Regions from separate parts of the Thalassospira sp. SM2505 genome, predicted to be linked through region 2. Evidence: predicted binding sites of a transcription regulator. Region 2 holds the regulator's gene; the other holds the start of a gene.
What was found. The regulator HrcA, encoded in region 2, represses chaperone genes, less so after heat shock. The targets are predictions, from matches to a motif close to GTTAGCACTCNCCNNNGGNGAGTGCTAAC.
Positions count from the first base shown of each region.

Region 1: the regulator HrcA is predicted to act here: its motif matches at 5,801-5,829, upstream of groES (co-chaperone GroES).

Region 1 covers NZ_CM142731.1:3,385,408-3,395,450, reverse strand. The annotation lists gene glmS (glutamine--fructose-6-phosphate transaminase (isomerizing)) at 1-345, shown strand, start outside; gene rfbB (dTDP-glucose 4,6-dehydratase) at 585-1,655, shown strand; gene rfbD (dTDP-4-dehydrorhamnose reductase) at 1,648-2,559, shown strand; gene rfbA (glucose-1-phosphate thymidylyltransferase RfbA) at 2,552-3,433, shown strand; gene rfbC (dTDP-4-dehydrorhamnose 3,5-epimerase) at 3,439-3,996, opposite strand; gene ACTU44_RS15910 (hypothetical protein) at 4,098-5,573, shown strand; gene groES (co-chaperone GroES) at 5,894-6,181, shown strand; gene groL (chaperonin GroEL) at 6,242-7,894, shown strand; gene ACTU44_RS15895 (NADH:flavin oxidoreductase/NADH oxidase) at 8,023-9,117, opposite strand; gene ACTU44_RS15890 (Hsp20/alpha crystallin family protein) at 9,424-9,927, shown strand.
Region 2 covers NZ_CM142731.1:516,084-526,126, forward strand. The annotation lists gene ACTU44_RS02350 (LysR family transcriptional regulator) at 1-158, opposite strand, end outside; gene ACTU44_RS02355 (DMT family transporter) at 405-1,346, shown strand; gene ACTU44_RS02360 (antibiotic biosynthesis monooxygenase family protein) at 1,365-1,715, opposite strand; gene ACTU44_RS02365 (NIPSNAP family protein) at 1,712-2,041, opposite strand; gene ACTU44_RS02370 (ArsR/SmtB family transcription factor) at 2,122-2,802, shown strand; gene ACTU44_RS02375 (NAD-dependent deacylase) at 2,799-3,545, opposite strand; gene grpE (nucleotide exchange factor GrpE) at 3,680-4,324, opposite strand; gene hrcA (heat-inducible transcriptional repressor HrcA) at 4,375-5,433, opposite strand; gene rph (ribonuclease PH) at 5,751-6,467, shown strand; gene rdgB (RdgB/HAM1 family non-canonical purine NTP pyrophosphatase) at 6,546-7,142, shown strand; gene hemW (radical SAM family heme chaperone HemW) at 7,289-8,482, shown strand; tRNA gene ACTU44_RS02405 (tRNA-Leu) at 8,652-8,738, shown strand; gene ACTU44_RS02410 (ribonuclease D) at 9,425-10,036, shown strand.

The sequences.
Region 1 (10,043 bases), 1.8 Mb from region 2:
GGGTACGCTGCGGGCGAGATGAAGCATGGCCCGATCGCCCTGATTGACCAGTCAGTTCCGATCATTGTCATTGCGCCGTCTGACGAGCTGTTTGAAAAAACCGCCTCAAACATGCAGGAAGCCGCCGCACGAGGTGGGCGCGTGATCTTTATCTCGGACGCGCCGGGGCTTTCGAAACTTGGTGATATGGCATCTGCAACGGTGGAACTGCCCAAGGTTGCCGATTTCGTCGCACCGATCCTTTATACCATCCCGGTTCAGATGCTGGCCTATCACGTTGCGGTCCATAAGGGCACCGACGTTGATCAGCCGCGTAATCTTGCAAAGTCGGTAACGGTCGAATAAGCCCACTTTTCATATCAGACACCATCAAGCCGGATGCCTTTGCATCCGGCTTTTTTATTGCGCGGCGTTCCTAAGTGTACGCTGGTCGCAGCCACGTCGGGCATGAAAAGTGGCATGAATGCGTTGGAACGCGCCATTAAATTGACGGATTGAACCGCCAATACAGTTCGCAAGTTTTCCATGAATAATTGCAGTGCCTTGCACTGAATGACACGCAGCTTGCAGACAAAGAGTTCACGATGAGAATTATTGTAACAGGCGGTGCCGGTTTCATCGGTTCGGCAGTTTGTCGGCTTCTGGCCGGTCGGGATGACTGTGAAATTCTCAATATCGACAAGCTGACCTACGCGGCTGACCTTCGTGCGCTTGAAAGTGTGTCCGGACAGAGAAACTATCGATTTTGTCAGGAAGATATTTGCAACAGAGACGTCGTCGAAAAGCTGTTTGCGGATTTCAAACCAACAGCTGTCATGCATCTTGCTGCAGAAAGTCATGTTGATCGTTCGATTGATGGTCCAGCTGCGTTTGTGCAGACCAATATCGTTGGCACCTTTACCTTGCTCGAAGTGGCGCGTACCTATTTTGACGCATTGACGCCCGCCGGGCAAAGCGCGTTCAGATTCCATCACATATCTACAGATGAAGTTTACGGTTCACTGGGTGATGAAGGTTACTTCACCGAACAAACCGCCTATGCGCCAAACTCTCCTTATTCCGCAAGCAAGGCGAGTTCTGATCACTTGGTGCGAGCCTGGCATCAGACGTATGGATTGCCGGTTCTGACTAGTAATTGTTCGAACAATTACGGCCCATACCAGTTTCCGGAAAAACTCATTCCGCTGATGGCAATCAAGGCATTGCAGGGCGGCAAACTGCCCGTGTATGGCACCGGTATGAACACACGCGACTGGTTGCATGTTGATGACCATGCAGAAGCTTTATTAGCCATCCTCACACGTGGAAAGGTTGGTGAAAAATACAATGTTGGCGGAGGCAACGAGGTCAGAAATATCGACCTTGTCCGGGCGGTTTTTGAGACGGTAAGGCAGCTTAAGCGAGGTGATCAGACCGGCCGGTTCGAGGATGTTGTCGAGTTTGTTGAAGACAGACCGGGGCATGATTGGCGCTATGCAATTGATGCGACCAAAATGCGCGATGAACTGGGCTGGAGCCCGAAATACAGTTTTGACAATGGATTGTGCCAGACAGTGCAGTGGTATGTCGATCATCAATCCTGGTGGGAACCTCTTCTGAAAAAGCAGAATGCGATTGCACGATCCGGACTTGGGACGGAGAAGCGCAATGATTAGGGCGCTTGTTTTTGGACAGAATAGCCAGTTGGCCAGATGTCTCGCGCAAGAGGAAAGCAGCTTCTCAGATGTTGAGTTGAATTTCATCGGGCGCAGTTGCTGCGATCTTGAATATCCATCGGACATTGCCGCAGTTGTCGACAAAATATGTCCGGATATTGTCATCAACACAGCTGCCTATACGGCAGTTGATCTTGCCGAAAGCGAACCTGATCGTGCACTTGCAATCAATGCGACGGCAGTGAAAGTAATGTCCGAACAGACTGCAAAGCATGCAATTCCGTTCATTCATTTTTCGACGGATTATGTCTTTGATGGAAATGCCAGAAGACCTTATGTCGAGACGGATCGCGTTGCTCCGCTGGGCATATATGGGCAAACAAAACTTGCCGGAGAGCAAGCGGTTCGTGATCTGAACCCGAGACATCTTATTTTCAGAACCTCATGGCTCTATAGCCCGTTTGGCAAGAATTTCATCAAAACGATGTGCCGCCTTTTGGCCGAGACCGATGAAGTCAAAGTCGTTGACGACCAGATCGGATGCCCGACAAGCGCACTGGATTTGGCGCGTATTGTCTTGCAGGTTTTGCCGGTCATCGTGACTGACGGGTTTCGGGGATTTGGCACCTATCATGTGGTTGCGAATGAACCGGTAAATTGGTGCGCTTTTGCCCGTCGCATTCAGGTTCTTGGCGCAGACGTGTTCGGACCTGACTGGTCAGGGGCGGATTGCCAAATCACACCTGTTCGCTCGGATCAGTTTCCGAGTGCGGTCAGGCGACCGGCCTATTCCGTCTTGTCAAACCGGAGGATCAGGGAAGACTTTTGTGTCGATTTTCCTTCTTTGACGGAAAGCCTCGGACGCGTTCTGGTCGCTCTTGAGAAGGATGACCGCCATGCGTAAGGGGATCATTCTGGCCGGGGGCACCGGATCGCGGCTTCATCCTTCGACACTGGTCGTGTCAAAGCAATTGCAGCCTGTCTATGACAAGCCGATGATCTATTACCCGCTTACAACATTGATGCTTGCGGGGATCACGGAGATTCTTGTGATCAGTACGCCAAATGATGTTCCCCTGTTTCGGGAATTGTTGGGCGATGGCAGCCAGTGGGGGATTCGTCTGGATTATTCGGTGCAGACGGAGCCACGCGGTCTGGCCGATGCATTTATTGTTGGTGCGAATTTCATCGGTGACGATACCTGTTGTCTGATACTTGGCGATAACATCTATTTTGGTCATGGCCTGACAGAGTTGCTGGCAAATGCCATGCAGCATCAGGAAGGGGCGACCGTGTTTGCCTATTTTGTCCATGACCCGGAACGCTATGGCGTGGTCGAGTTTGATCGCAATGGTATCGCCCTGGATATCGAAGAAAAACCGACTGTGCCGAAATCCAACTATGCAGTGACTGGGCTGTATTTCTACGATCGCAATGTCATTGATATTGCCCGATCCATAAAGCCATCGGCGCGTGGGGAACTTGAAATCACCGATGTTAACAAGGCCTATCTCGAACGTGGTGCATTACGGGTCGAGAAAATGGGGCGCGGTTACGCATGGCTTGATACCGGGACGCACGGGGCGATGCTTGATGCTGCGAATTTCGTTCGGACCGTTGAAAATCGTCAAAGTCTCAAGATTGCTTGCCCGGAAGAAATCGCGTTGCGCAATGGTCTGATTTCACTCAATCAGTTTGAGGAGCTGACCGCGCAATATAGTGCGAGCTCCTACAAGACCTATTTGCAAACTGTGTTGAAAACCTACGATCAGATGTAGGGATATCAGAAATCCGGGTCTTTGCAGTAATCGGCAAAGCTCATTGCCGCCGCATCTTTGGCAGACAGGGTCACGTCATCAGCATCGAATGGCCAGGAAATACCGATGTCGGGGTCGTTCCACATGATTGCCCGCTCGCTTTCAGGCGAGTGAGGAGCAGACACCTTGTAAATGACTTCTGTATCTGCTTCGAGCGTTGCGAAACCGTGGGCAAATCCCTTGGGAACAAAGATCTGGTTCCAGTCATCAGCGCTGAGTTCAGCAGAAACCCATTTGCCAAAGGTCGGCGAATTTTTGCGAATATCGACGGCGATATCAAGGATGCGACCACGAGCAACGCGGACGAGTTTGTCCTGGGCAAAGGGCGGGCATTGGTAATGAAGGCCGCGCAAAACCCCGGCTTCGCGCGAAAGTGAATGATTGTCCTGAACAAATTCGACTGAAATGCCTGCTTGGTTAAAGCGTGACTGACTGTAGGTTTCGGAGAAGAAACCCCGTTCGTCACCAAACTTTCGCGGAAAGAGCAACTTAATGTCGGTGATATCAAGTGTTTCAATCTGCAATGTTTCGACCCTATGCTGTGTTTTGTCGTCAGATGAAGGTTGGCTCAAAGGTGTTGCTGGTCCAGCCGCTCGCGTTTTGTCCGGATATGAAAGGGCAGTCGATGCAATTTCGTTTGCGCTATGTCCCGGTGCTTCTTGCTGGTTTTCTTTCAGCATGTAGTAGCCATCAAAGTGGCGTTTCTGTGGTCTCGTCACCAAGTTGTTCGCAGCAGCTCCGCGAGTTCGATGCGTTGATTACTGATCAGGGACAACGAAACATCGGTGCGGCACCTGTTGCCGGATACCGGTTTCTGCGGGCCAACCGAAATTCGGTGCTGATGGGCAAGCAGGTCGGGACCGCCATAGCGCAAGGCGCTCAGGGCGAGCTGTTGTTTGCCGACTGGGTGGCGCAGATGCGCGCACTTGATCGTGACGCGCGGGCAGACGAGCTGCGCAATCTTCCTGTTGCTGCGGAACTGTCTCTGACAGAAGTCGAAAACTGTGCGAGTCAAATGGCTGCGGGACTGACCATTGGTGATTACGCGTCGTTGTCCAAGGCGGTTTTCGTGCCTGATGACTATCTGGATTTTCAACGCATTGCCGGGTTTTATCCGTTAACAGCCTTTGCCGCGCATTTTGGCTATGAAAGCTGGAAGCGTGATAATTTTGGAAGCTTTGATCTGTCCGAAGAGGCCTTGCAGGCTTCTGGTCACTGGCAGCGCTATCGTGCAGACGGGCAGGGAGATGCAGGGCAAGACGCCATCGCGATCAAAGCAATTGAAAAAGATGCCTTTGGCCGGATCATACCAACGCATGCCGAGCTCAAATCGCTTGCCGAACGCTATGCGCCGGAATTTCGGATACGCACGCTGACAAGCAGTGATCGCATCGGTACACCGGCCCTGCCATCGCGTGAGGGCTTGTCGATTGTCGATCTTGATCGCCCTGCAATCTATTACCGGCTCAGCCATACCTGGTTTAATAACCAATGGCGTCCGCAAATCATCTATTCGGTCTGGTTCCCCGAACGACCGGCACAGGGAATGTTTGATATTCTCGCCGGGCATCTTGATGCATTGATCTGGCGCGTCACCCTTGATGGAGAAGGGCATCCTCTGATTGCGGACAGCATTCATGGGTGTGGCTGCTATCATATGTTCTTCCCGACATCGTCATTGCAGCGAATTGTGGCACCCGAAGATGGTGATATTCGCGAGACGGCTGAAAGCCCGGCCGGTGCTGTAGCGTCGGCGACCCTTGCCCGTCCGGTGCTGTGGGTTGATGCGATCAGTCACTATCTTTTGGCCGTGACTCCGGAAAATTCAGACGTGAATACCCTGACGCCCATAAAAGCATCAATGCAGCCAGAGCAATCACTTGCGAGCATTCCGCTCAAAGATGGCAGCGGATATGAAAGCCTTTATGATGAAGACGGTTTCGTCCCGGGCACCGAAAGAATGGAACGTTTCATCCTGTGGCCAATGGGGGTGGACCGGCCTGGCGCAATGCGCCAGTGGGGGCATCATGCAACCGCCTTTGTCGGACGCCGGCATTTTGATGAGCCAGCATTATATGAGCGCTATTTCGAACTTCGCTGACTGAATGTTGCGATCTTGTAATTGCAAGGGCATGTGGGTCGGTTCGCAGCGAAATATTTTTGTACGGCAGGGTTGTGCGGGTTGATAGAAAATGGTGTGATCAGCAGCCCTTCTTGGAAGACGGTTTTTTGTTCGGTTTGAATCGCCGGAAATGCGTAAAAATCGTGACATTTCTGCGTCTTTTTACATCTTCCTATTGACTTTAAACAGGCACTCCAATAAATGCTGTTAGCACTCGCCGGGGGTGAGTGCTAATACGGGCTCATCCCGGTTAGTCTTAGTTATTAACGAGCCTTAGCTTTAACACGGAGTTGTCTAAAATGAAGTTCCGTCCGCTGCATGATCGAGTACTGGTACGTCGTGTCGAGTCCGACACCAAAACTGCCGGTGGCATCATTATTCCGGATACCGCCAAAGAAAAACCGCAGGAAGGCGAAGTCGTCGCTGTTGGTTCTGGCGTTCGCAAAGAAGATGGCTCGGTCGTAGCCCTCGACGTCAAGGCAGGTGACAAAGTCCTGTTCGGCAAATGGTCGGGTACCGAAGTCAAGGTCGACGGCGAAGAGCTGCTGATCATGAAAGAATCCGACATCATGGGCATCATGGAATAAGTCAGCCCTTTGGGTGACTTAAGTCCACGTTCATCCGTCTCATAGAGAGGAAAGAATATTATGGCTGCTAAAGAAGTAAAATTCTCCACCGATGCACGCGCCAAGATGCTGCGCGGTGTCGACATCCTGGCAGATGCTGTCAAGGTGACCCTCGGCCCGAAAGGTCGTAACGTTGTTATCGAGAAGTCCTTTGGCGCTCCGCGCGTAACCAAGGACGGTGTTTCTGTCGCCAAGGAAATCGAACTTTCTGACAAGTTCGAAAACATGGGCGCACAGATGGTTCGCGAAGTTGCGTCGAAAACCGCCGATCTGGCTGGTGACGGCACCACCACCGCAACCGTTCTGGCACAGGCAATCGTTCGTGAAGGCAACAAGGCTGTTGCTGCCGGCATGAACCCGATGGACCTGAAGCGCGGTATCGACCTCGCGACCTCCAAGGTTATCGAATCCATCCAGGGCCGTGCACGTAAAGTTGCTGGTCGCGATGAGATCGCCCAGGTTGGTAACATCTCTGCTAACGGTGACCGTGAAGTCGGCGACATGATCGCTGAAGCCATGGAAAAAGTTGGCAACGAAGGCGTTATCACCGTTGAAGAAGCAAAAGGCCTGCACACCGAACTCGACGTTGTCGAAGGCATGCAGTTCGATCGTGGTTACCTGTCTCCGTACTTCGTAACCAACCCGGAGAAAATGGTTGCAGAAATGGATGCTCCGTACATCCTGCTCTTCGACAAGAAAATCTCCTCGCTGCAGCCGGTTCTTCCGCTGCTCGAAGCTGTTGTTCAGACCGGCAAGCCGCTTCTGATCATTGCTGAAGACATCGAAGGCGAAGCTCTGGCAACCCTGGTTGTCAACAAGCTGCGCGGTGGTCTGAAAATCGCTGCTGTCAAAGCACCGGGCTTCGGCGACCGTCGTAAAGCAATGCTCGAAGACATTGCAATCCTTACCGGTGGTCAGGTTGTTTCCGAAGATCTCGGCATCAAGCTTGAAAGCGTTACGCTTGACATGCTCGGTACCGCGAAATCGGTTACCATCACCAAAGAAGAAACCACCATCATTGATGGCGCTGGCGAGAAAGCACAGATCGAAGGCCGTGTTGCCCAGATCCGCGCTCAGATCGAAGAAACCACCTCTGATTACGATCGTGAAAAACTGCAGGAACGTCTCGCGAAACTCGCAGGCGGTGTTGCAGTGATCAAGATCGGTGGCGCTTCGGAAATCGAAGTTAAAGAACGCAAAGACCGTGTTGACGATGCTCTGCACGCGACCCGCGCTGCTGTCGAAGAAGGCATCGTTGCTGGTGGCGGTACGGCTCTTCTGTACTCTGTCCGTGCGCTTGACGGTCTCGAAGGTGAAAACCATGACCAGACCATCGGTGTTGACATCGTTCGCCGTGCCCTTCAGGCACCGGTTCGTCAGATCGCAACCAACGCTGGCGTAGACGGCGCGGTTGTTGCTGGCAAACTGCTTGAGCAGGACGACATCGAGTTCGGTTATGACGCTCAGAAGGGCGAATACACCAACCTGATCAAAGCTGGCATCATCGACCCGGCCAAAGTTGTTCGTACTGCCCTGCAGGACGCAGCTTCGGTCGCTGGTCTGCTGATCACTACCGAATGCATGATCGCCGAGAAAGCCGAAGACAAACCGGCTGGCGCACCTGACATGGGTGGCATGGGTGGTATGGGCGGCATGGGTGGCATGGGCTTCTAAGCCTTACCAACCAACCGACCTTTGCACTACAGGAAGGGCTCCGCAATTGCGGGGCCCTTTTTGCGTGCAGGTCAGAGAAATAAAAAAAAGCCAGGCACATTGTTGTGCCAGGCTTTTGGTGGTTCAGATCAGCCAAACAGCTTTTTAAGGCTGCGCGGCTGACAGCGCAGATATTGCGGGGCAGCTTTGACTTCGGCCCCAAGGGTTGCTGCGGCGTGCCAGGGCCAGCGCGGGTCATAAAGGATGCCGCGCGCAAGGGCGATGGCATCGGCCTGACCGGTAAAGGTGATGGCTTCTGCCTGTTCGGCCTCGGTGATCAGGCCAACCGCAATGGTGGTCATGCCGGTTTCTGCCTTGATACGGGCTGCAAACGGAACCTGATAGTTCGGGCCAAGCGGGATTTTCTGATCAATGTGCAGACCGCCGGACGAAACATCAATGAAATCGCAACCGCGTGCATGAAGCAGTTTGGCAAGTTCGACGCTTTGATCAATGTCCCAGCCGTCATCAACCCAGTCGGTGGCCGAAATACGGATACCCAGCGGGTAGTCGGTGCCGACTTCTGCGCGGATGGCGTCATAAATCTCAAGAACGATGCGCACGCGGTTTTCAAACGATCCGCCATATTCATCGTCACGCTTGTTCGAATGAGGGGACAGGAACTGATGGAGCAAATAGCCATGGGCAGCGTGGATTTCGATGGCATCAAAACCGATGCGGATCGAACGTTTTGCGCTTTCGACAAAGGCCTGCACGATTTCGGAAATGCGCGACTTTGAAAGGGCTTCGGGGATCGGGTCGCCCTCGCGGAACGGAACAGCTGACGGTGCGCAAACTTGCCAGCCATTGGCATGATCCGGTGACAGTGCATGTCCACCCAGCCAAGGTTTCTCGCACGATGCCTTGCGTCCGGCATGGGCCAGTTGAATGGCGACCGGCATGTCAGAGTGGCTGCGTACCGCAGAAATGGTTCTGGCAAGGGACGCTTCGGTTTCGTCATCCCACAGACCTACATCGCCATAGGTGATGCGACCTTCGGGTTCGACGGCAGTTGCTTCGATAATCAAAAGTCCTGCGCCCGACTGGGCAAGGTTGCCCAGATGCATCGGATGCCAGTCCGAGGTTTTGCCGTTTTCAGCTGAATACTGGCACATCGGCGCAATGATGACGCGGTTGTCCAGGGCAAGCTTGCCCAGTGATAATGGTGAGAAAAGGGTACTCATGGATCTTCCTTGTTAAGGAGGTCGGCCATAAGCCGACAAACAATGAGAAGAAGCTAATCCGGTCAGGGGATGAGTGCCAGTCTCTGATTTGATTTTTCGAAAAAAGTTCGTCCGGATAATGTGTTATTGGCCATTCAGGTCGGCGGAATGCAAAAAAAACAAAAAAAATGCATGACGCCACTTGCGGAAAAAATCCTGTGCTCTATCTCAAGTTTGCAAAGGGGCATGGTGCCCTGATACGCGTCAAGGTTGCAGCCTGGTCTGGACTGATGGCGCAAGAATACTCGTCTGTAATGGAGGGTACTAATGACTGGTCTTCAGACTCTTAATGGATCCGCACGTCGTCTTGCAACTGCACCGACCTATGGTGATCCTTTCTCGCTTCTTTCCCGTGATTTCGATCGTATGATTGGCTCGATCTTTGGTGATCGTGCAACTGCATCAAAGGCGGTTGCAGATGGTCAGGAAGCAGCTCAAACTCTGTTGAGCCCGCGTATCGATGTTCACGAAGCCGAAGATCATATCGAACTGTCTGCCGAACTTCCCGGCGTTGAGCAGGATGATGTGGATGTGTCGGTTCTCGACGGTGTTCTGACCATCACCGGTGAAAAGAAATCCACCCGTGAAACCAACGAAGGTGCCCGCGTTGTTGAACGCAGCTTTGGCAGCTTCAAGCGGTCATTCCGTCTGAATGATACCATTGATGTCGATAACATCACGGCGTCGTTCAAGAATGGTGTTCTGGTGCTTACTCTCCCCAAAGTAGCAGAACAAAAGCCCGAGCCTCGCAAGATTGCTGTGAACGGCTAGGACTTGTCTGTCTCTCCTCCCTGAGAAGCTTTCCCTGTCTTGCCTGACGGGCGGTATTTACCGCCCGTCTTTTTTTGTCTGGCTGCTCACATGCGATGAGGCTCCCCGTCTTCTGG
Region 2 (10,043 bases):
AACAGCACAACACCAAGGTTTTCCTCAAGCTGGCGCAGCTGATGGCTGATGGCACTTTGCGTGACGTGCAATTCTTCGGCTGCACCTTTTACGCTTTGGTGGCGGGCGGTGGCTTCAAAAGCGACAAGTGCGCGTAAGGGGGGCAATTTCCGGCGCATTTTGTGTTTCCATACGAACAGTTTCCTTCGTCAATATTGTCTATCAGGACTGATGTTAAAAAGGGGCAAAAAAAACTCAACAATGGCTGAAAACCTTTCATTCGTATTTTTCCAAACAAGCGGGCAGTATCATCTGCATAAAGGGTTTCCGGCCGAAGATTTTCCGATGTCTCCTTGCGCCACCCCGTAAGCCAGTCTCCCTGACTGCCGGAAACCCCCAAATAACCCATGAAATTGGAAACGATCATGACCGGGACGCTGATGCGCCTGAGCGGAAATGTCCGCGGCGTTTTATGGATGACTGCTGCGATGGCCTCGGGCGTTTTTGTCGATGTCTGTGCCAAGCTGGTGTCCCATGATGTCCCGACCGCACAGATCATCGCCATGCGTGCAGTCACCACAGTTGCGGTGTTCCTGATCGTTCTGATGTTTATTGGCGTGCGTCCAGTCAGGACCCGCCGCCCGATGGCCCATATTGCGCGCGGAATATTGTGGTACGGGTCGCTGTTCTTCGTGTTCTTTGCGCTGCGCCAGATGAGCATCGCCGAGGTCAATGCCTATCTGTTTATCGAGGCATTGCTGACAGTCTTGCTCGCCGTCGTGATTCTCGGTGAAAAGCTGACAGCGCGTAAAATGATTGCCACCCTGCTCGGACTGGTCGGAGTTTGGGTAATGTGCGCGCCGCGCATGGATGGTTTCGGGGTGCCGCTTGGTGTTGCCGCGGCCCTGTTCGGGGCTTTTTGCTTCTCGGCCCAGACCCTGTTTGCCAAGGTCATGACGCGCACCGAAACCAATTTTTCCATGCTGTTCTGGCCGCAGATCATCGCAGTTGTGATCTGGGTTCCGATTGCCCTGATTTCCTGGCAGCCGGCGTCTTTTGCCGATTGGGCCTATTCGGCGGGGGCCGGTTTCTTTGCGATGATGACCAATTACATGGTTCTGCGGGCCGTGCGGGTGGCCGATGCCAGTGTGGTGTCGCCAGCGGCCTATACGGCCCTGCCGTTCTCGGTGGCGATGGATCTGATCTTTTTTGACATGTTGCCGGTACCGGTCATTTTTATCGGGGCGGGGATTGTCATTCTGGCGGTGATGCTGCTTGATTACAAAGGCGGTGCCAAACCACAGCAGATTGACGACGCCGAAGAGGTCGGGGATGACGAAGCATCCCCGAAACCGGCAGAGGCCTGATCAAAAAAAACTTATGATCTAGGGACTTTCATGCTGATGGCGGGAGTCGGCAGGCGCCTGATCGCGTTCATGCATGCCATAATCACGGATCACGCCTGCCACGCGCAGCCGGTAATCTTCAAATATCGTATTTCGGCCTTTGCTCTGTGCCGTGCGATGTTCACCGATATTGCGCCATGCCTTGACCGCTTCCTCGTCGCGCCAGAACGATAGTGACAGAACCTTGCCCGGCGTGGTCAAGCTTTGAAACCGCTCGACCGAGATGAAACCATCCATTTTCTCAAGCACCGGTTTGAGATCGGCTGCGATGGCAAGGTAATCATCATAGCGGGCCGGATGGGGCGTGACTTCGAAGATGACGGCAATCATGGTTTGATCAGCTCCGTATGCGGGGTGGAAGCAATTTTGAGAAACTGGCGTTCCTCGCGCAGGATGAATTTTTCACGTTGGGAAAATTCGTAGTTTTCCCGACCCAACGGATCGTCCTTTAACCGGGCGCGATAGGCTTCATATGAGGCCAGATCGGGCAAATGGTAGATGCCATAGGCGGTTGAGACCGATCCTTCATGCGGTGCGAAATACCCGACAAGGTCGGCCCCGCAGCGCGGAATGGCCTGTCCCCAGTTGCGGGCATATTCAATGAAGGCATCCTTTTTATATGGATCGATTTCATAGCGGATGAAACAGGTGATCATGACAACGTCCTTTCAGGAGATCAGGTGACAGGACCATTATCGCGATTGCCGGTCATAGATGCTTCGATTACCATCGAACTATGAAAGAAGGACCCGATATTGCCCGCGTGGCTGCATTGCTTGGTGATCCGGCGCGCGCAAACATGCTGACCGCTCTGATGGGTGGTCGGGCATTAACCGCAACCGAACTGGCGCAAGAAGCCGGTGTAACGCCGCAAACTGCAAGCTCGCATCTGGCAAAGCTTGAGGCCGGAATGATTGTCACCCCGCGCAAGCAGGGGCGGCATCGCTATTTCACCCTTTCCGGCCCCGATATTGTCGAGGCGCTTGAAGTGCTGATGGGGATTGCCAACCGGGTCGGGCATAACCGGGTGCGGACCGGCCCCAAGGATCCGGAATTACGCCATGCGCGCGTTTGCTATGACCATCTGGCCGGGGATATGGGGGTTGCGCTGTTTGAGGGGCTAACAAAGCGCAATCTGATTGAAAGTGACCTGAACGGTGTTGCCCTGACCGCAGCCGGGATCACATTTGCCGGGGAATTCGGTATTGATCTTGATGCCTTGCGCAGCAAACGCCGACCGCTTTGCCGCGAATGTCTGGACTGGAGTGCACGGCAATCCCATCTGGCCGGATCATTCGGCGCGGCATTGCTCGACCGGTTTTACGATCTGGGCTGGGCCAGGCGGGTGGCGGAGTCGCGTATCGTACGTTTTAGCCGCGAAGGCGAGCGTCAGTTTCGCGATCTTGTGAATTTCTAGTCCTTGAGCAAAGCCGCGACAAATCCCGGCACCAGATCGGTTGCCGCCCCATAGGCGCTATGATCAAACAGGGTTGCGCCGGAACTGGGTTCAAGATTGAGCTCGACGGTTTCGGCCTCGGCTTCTTCACGGGCGACCTGCACAAATCCGGCTGCCGGATAGACATTGCCCGACGTTCCGATTGAAATGAAAAGCCCGCATTTGCCAAGGGCGTCATAAATACGTTCCATCTCAAGGGGCATTTCGCCAAACCACACCACATGCGGGCGCAAGCCCCCCGCATTGCCGCAGGACGAGCACGGGGTTTCCCGGGCGAGATCATCAGCCCAGACCGTCAGAAGGTCACAATGGTTGCAGCGGATTTTAAGAAGCTCGCCATGCATATGGATCAGGTTTTTTGATCCGGCCCGGTCATGCAGATCATCGACATTCTGGGTGACCAGCAAAACATCCCCCGGCCATTCGGCTTCAAGGCGTGCAAGTGCCAGATGTGCGGCATTTGGCACGATGGCGGGGTCGCGCAATCCGGCGCGCCGGTCATTATAGAAATAATGCACCAGATCGGGATTGTTAACGAAGGCCTCGGGCGTTGCGACTTCGGCAATATCGTATTTCGCCCAGATGCCATCGGGATCGCGGAAGGTATGAAGACCGCTTTCCTTGGAAATCCCCGCACCTGTCAGAATGACAATCGGAACGGCTTCGTCGCGCAGGATTTCAATCAGATCGGGGCGGAGCGGCATGTAAATATTCCTTGATTGGCAGCGTACTTTTGTCCGACAGCCTAATGCAAACAAAACACCCCCGCCAAGTATGTCTGGCAGGGGTGCTTGCTAAACCCGATCCGCTAAAACCGGTTTATCTGAATTTCTGGTCGTTATGCCGAGGTATCGACATTGCCGCCGGGCGTATCATCCTTTGACGGATTGCTTCCGGCCGGGTTCTTGGTAACACCGACCATTGCCGGGCGCAGAAGACGGCCCTTAAGGACGTAACCGGCCTGCATGACCTGTGCGACATGGCCATCCGGATATTCCGGGTGCGGCAATTCAAACACGGCCTGATGGTGGTTCGGGTCAAGCTTTTCGCCAAGCGGTTCAAGCTTTTCGATCCCGTTCTTTTCAAGAGCCTTTTGCAGGGCCTGTTCGGTCATTTCAACGCCTTCAAACAGCGTTTTCATAGCCGGGTCGGCCTGTGATGTATCACCGGCCGCATCAAGGGCGCGGCGCAGGTTGTCACCCACATCAAGAAGGTCACGGGCGAATTTGGTGATCGCGTAGTTGCCGGCATCCTCGACGTCTTTTTTGGCGCGGCGGCGGGTGTTTTCCACCTCGGCGGCCTGACGCAGCAGACGGTCTTTCAGCTCGGCGACCTCGGCCTGAAGGGCGGCAATCGGGTCTTCGATGACAACTTCTTCACTTTCTGCGCCGGTCGCCTCTGCTGCGACGTCCTCAGATGCGGTTTCTTCTGCGGCATTTACATCCTGCAGATCTTCCGGAGTGTTTTTTGCGGTTTCCGACATGGCTAACCTTGTACTTTCACGTTATGCGGCCTGACACGCAGCGCCGCGATTTATCCAATCAGTCGACCGACCAGTTTGGCGGTGTAATCGACCAGCGGAATAATCCGGGCATAATTGATCCGGGTCGGTCCGACAACCCCGATTGCACCCACAATGCTGCCTTCAGCATTCTGATAGGGTGAAATCACCATCGAAAGACCCGATCCGCCAAACAGTTTGTTCTCGGACCCGATGAAAATCTGAACGCCTTGGGCATCCGTCGTCACATCGAGCAATTCAATCATCTGATCGCGGGCCTCAAGCACGTTAAACAGGCGGCGAACGGTCTCAAGCTGTTCGATTGTATCGATATTTTCAAGCAGCTGGGACTGGCCCTTTACAATCAGGGACGATCCCTTGATCCCGCCAGCCCATGTCGCAAGGCCCGCATCAATCAGTGTGGCGGAAAGTTCATCAAGCTCCTGCTTGAGGCGATCACGTTCCTGCGTGATCAGCACTCTTGCGTCATCAAGTGTCTTCCCAGCCAACCGGGTATTTAGATAATTCGCCGCTTCTGTCAATGCCGAGGCGGGCAAATCGACCGGAACATCAAGGATTCGGTTTTCGACACTGCCATTTTGCGACACCAGTACGGCAAGCACCTTGCCCGGTGACAGGGCAACGAATTCGATCTGTTTGAGTCGGATGCCATCGGTCTTTGGCGCAACCACCAGCCCGGCACAGCGCGACAGGCCCGAAAGCATTGATGTTGCCTCGCCCAGCATCTGATCAAGCGAATAGCCCGCCTGTTCGCAATTCTTGGTCAGCTGGTCACGTTCGGCATTGGGAAGGTCGCCAACCTCCATCAGGGCATTCACAAACAGCCGCAATCCCTTTTCACTGGGCAGGCGCCCGGCCGAAATATGCGGCGCAACCAGAAGCCCCATCTCTTCAAGATCGGACATGACATTGCGAATGGTCGCAGCAGAAAGGTTTTCGGACATGCGTCGCGCAATCGACCGCGAACCGATCGGTTCGCCGGTTTCGACATAGGCATCGACAATCTGGCGGAACACTTCACGTGACCGCGCATTCATGTCGCCCAGCAATGTATCGTCAAAATGGGCCATGTGTTCCAAGCCTGCGGGTCGAGACAAAGCTGTTTCAAGCTCAGGGAGAATTTAGTCAGGCATTGGGTATACGTCAATTGCGCCCTTGCAGGGCAAAAGCCGGAAGGCACACCGGTTTCAAGTACTTGGTTTGAAAACGTTGTTTGTATTCCTGACGGGTTTTGGGCGAATCCGGGTCGATCAGGGCCGGGAAACTGCTGGACCTTTGGCGGGTGTCATCTTACTTTGGGCCAAATTTCAAGCCTGTTTGCATCTGCGATCCATCCGTCGGTGCCAGAGCTGCAACCACAAGATCTGTAACCAAGAGGTTCTCACACATGCGCCCATCCGGCCGTACCCCCGATCAGCTTCGTGACGTAACGATTGAAACCGGCATTTCCAAATATGCCGAAGGGTCCTGCCTGATCAAATTCGGCGATACCCATGTCATCTGTACCGCCACGGTCGAGGACAAGGTTCCCGGTTGGATGCGCAATACCGGCAAGGGCTGGATCACCGCAGAATACGGCATGCTGCCGCGTGCCACCGATTCGCGCATGCAGCGTGAAGCTGCGCGTGGTGGCCAGTCGGGCCGCACCCAGGAAATTCAGCGCCTGATCGGTCGTTCGATCCGTGCGGTGGCCGATATGAAAGCCATGGGCGAAATGCAGATGCGCCTTGATTGCGACGTCATTCAGGCCGATGGCGGCACGCGCACCGCGTCGATCACCGGTGCCTATGTTGCGGCCCATCTGGCGTTTCAGGGCGTGCGTCGTCTTGGCCTGATCAAGGAAATCCCGCTGACCCAGCCGGTCGCAGCGATTTCTTGCGGGATCTATAACGGCGAAGCCGTGCTTGATCTGGATTACGCCGAAGACAGCAATGCCGGGGCGGACGCCAATTTCGTGCTGGCGGGCAATGGCGGCATTGTCGAAGTTCAGGCCACTGCCGAAGACGTGCCGTTTGATCGCCAGTCTTATGACAAGATGTTCGCGCTGGCCGAAAAAGGCTGCAAGGAACTGTTTGCCAAGCAGCGCGAGGCCCTTGGTCTTTAAGTTAAACGAGACTTTCCGCGGCAGGAACCATACCTGCCGCTTTTCACATCTGACCCCTACCGAATCTCAGGCAGAAAAATGGCCCGTCGCTTTACGGAAAAAAAACTCGTCATTGCCAGTCACAACAAAGGCAAGATCAAGGAAATCGGTGAATTGCTAGCACCCTTCGGGATCGAGGTTTTCTCGGCCGGAGAACTTGACCTTCCCGAACCCGAAGAAACCGAAAAGACCTTTATCGGCAATGCACAGCTGAAATCGGTGGCGGCGGCCAACGGGGCCAATCTTCCGGCCCTTGCCGATGATAGCGGCCTTGCGGTTTCTGCCCTTGATGGTGCGCCGGGCATCTATTCGGCGCGCTGGGCCGGGCCGGACAAGGATTTCGACATGGCGATGGAAAAAGTCCAGAACGGGATCGGCAACCATCCCGACCGCCGGGCGTCCTTTATCTGTGCGCTGTCACTGGCCTGGCCGGACGGGCATGTCGAGAATTTCGAAGGCAGGGTCGAAGGCGAAATCGTCTGGCCGAAACGTGGGCGTCACGGCTTTGGCTATGATCCGATTTTCCAGCCCAAGGGATATGATCAGACCTTTGGTGAAATGGACCCGGCCAAAAAGCATGAAATGAGCCACCGTGCCGATGCCTTTGCCCAGATGGTCAAGGCCTGCTTTAAATAATCAGGTTTAAATAATCCGGGCCTTTTGGCGCCCGCATTGAACATATGCACGCATCGCTGATGTCATGATCGGCGGTGCGTGTTAGTTTATCCGGGTATCAGGGATATAAATGCCCTGCTTTTCCCGCAATCAGGATCGAGTTCCGCGTGTCCGCATCTTTTGCCGAAACCGTGCCTTTTGGCATCTATATCCACTGGCCGTTCTGTCTGTCGAAATGTCCCTATTGCGATTTCAACAGTCATGTGGCGAACAGTGTTGATCACGCCCGCTGGCGCAAGGCGCTCCGGGCCGAGCTTGCCATCGGGGCGGCCCGCCATCCGGGCCGTGTTGTCGGTTCGATCTTTTTTGGCGGGGGCACGCCATCGCTGATGGACCCGGAAACGGCGGGGGCGCTTATTGCCGATATCAAGACCTATTGGCGGGTCACTGACGATCTTGAAATCACCCTTGAAGCCAATCCGGGCACGGTCGAGATCGACCGGTTTTCGGCCTTTGCCGCCAATGGCATCAACCGGGTATCGATTGGCATTCAGGCACTTAATGACCGCGATCTTAAGTTTCTTGGGCGGGTGCATTCAGCCAAGGAGGCGCTGCGCGCCCTTGATGTCGCGACCACGGTGTTTGATCGCTTTTCATTCGATCTGATCTATGCCCGCCCCGAACATGATCCCAAGGCCTGGCGCAAGGAGCTGCGCGAAGGGCTTGATATCGCCAATGGTCATATCTCGCTTTATCAGCTGACCATCGAGCCGGGCACACAATTCTATACGCTTCATCAGCGCGGTGAGCTGGTGGTGCCTGACGAAGACCTTGCCACCGAACTGTATGAAATCACCCAGGAAGAAACCGAGGCGGCGGGGTATCGCTGTTACGAGGTTTCCAACCATGCCAAACCGGGGCAGGAAAGCCGTCATAACCTCGTTTACTGGCGTTATGGCGATTATCTGGGCATCGGGCCGGGTGCGCATGGCCGCGAAGCGGTGACCCAGCCTGATGGCAGTACCGTTCCGATGGCAGTACGTCGCCACCGTGCGCCGGAAATCTGGCTCGACCGGGTGGAAAAGCATGGTCACGGCTCGCAGGAAGAAACCGTGCTTGAGGCCGATGAACGCCTGCTTGAAATGGTGATGATGGGCTTGCGACTGAATGAAACCATTCCGGTATCGCGGTTCGAGCGGATTATTGGCAAGGGACCACGCGATGTGCTGGATTCGGAACGGCTCGAAACCCTGATTGTTTCGGGTGATCTGGTCTGTGATTCTGCGGGTCTGCGGGCCACACAGCAGGGCCGGAACCGGTTGAATGGTGTTCTTGGCTATTTGTTCGACCATTCGGCGTGATCGTGAATGGTCGAAATTCCAAGGAAAACCCTTGTGTTTTAGGGTCAAGGCCGGGTCAGGTGATTTAGTTTCACCAAACCATCAAAAAGTTGGTTGACACTTTAAGCTGACCGCGTATATTCCGCCCCGTTCCGGCGGACAATGCCCGAACAAAACCAGATGCCCCTATGCCCAGGTGGCGGAATTGGTAGACGCGCTGGCTTCAGGTGCCAGTGGCCATTAGGTCGTGGAAGTTCGAGTCTTCTCCTGGGCACCATACCCCAGCACATTTCTGATGTGCTGGGGTATTGTCGTTTTGGGGTAAGTCAATCCTTGTCGCTATATCTTCTTCGCTTGTGAAATGCTGTTGTCTTAGGCTGAAGATGCTTCAGTTCGAGCTTTTGATTGCGGAGGCGACTTCAGCACTGTGTATTATAATTCCGAACGCAATAAAAACGCACCATACGGCGCATAAGTTCGCAATCAAATCAGATGCATAATGGCTCGATTTCTGTTTGGGTTTGTGTTGCCATTGACAGGCAAAGTATCCGATGGAAGCAGTTAAACCAAGTTGTAGGCCAACAGCCAAAATTGGGAGGTGAATTCCGGATGGAAAGTCGCCAAAGATAGTCAACGTGGAGAGGGCAATAGTTGCGATAGCACCTTTAAGTGCCACGAGGAGAATTGATCTCCGAATCATTTCAATGTTTGGGTTTCTAGAGGTCATGTTAGGCTCCTTTCAATAAAGTCTAGGAGCCGTTGTTGCACTTACTGGGCGGACCTTTGTGTCAGTTCGTGACAAATTTTGTTATTTGGTGGTTTTCTTCGATTAATTTAGTTCAGCTTTTTTGATGAATGCGTGTTCGGACAAAGGAAAAACCCTGCAATTGGTATGACTTTTGCGATGCGGCACCCGGTTTGCTGTGTTAAGAACAGGCAAATTCTGACATTTGGAGAACCGCGATGACCAATTTCCTCCATCTCGGAGATCTGCCGGACGATCTTGACCTTGGCAAGGTCGTGGCAATCGACAGTGAGACCATGGGCCTGAACCCGCACCGCGACCGTTTGTGTGTCGTGCAGCTTTCAAGCGGGAATGGTGATGCCCATCTGGTCAAGTTCGATGGAGAAGATTACAGCGCGCCGAACCTCAAGAAACTGCTGGCCGACCCGTCGGTCCTGAAACTGTTTCATTTCGGGCGTTTTGACATTGCGGTCATGGACAAATATCTCGGTGTGCGCTGTGCGCCGGTCTATTGCACCAAAATCGCGTCCAAACTGATCCGTACCTATACTGATCGTCACGGTCTCAAGGACCTTCTGCGCGAACTGGTCGGGGTCGAGATTTCCAAGCAGCAGCAAAGCTCAGACTGGGGTGCGCCCGAGCTTTCCAAAGAACAGATCGATTACGCGGCGTCTGATGTGCTTTATCTGCACAAGGCCAAGGAAGAGCTTGATCGTCGTCTGGCCCGTGAAGGCCGTACCGAGCTTGCCCAGGCCTGTTTTGATTTCCTGCCGACCCGCGCGACGCTTGATCTGTCGGGCTGGGAAGAAACCGATATTTTTGCCCATTAGGCCGTGC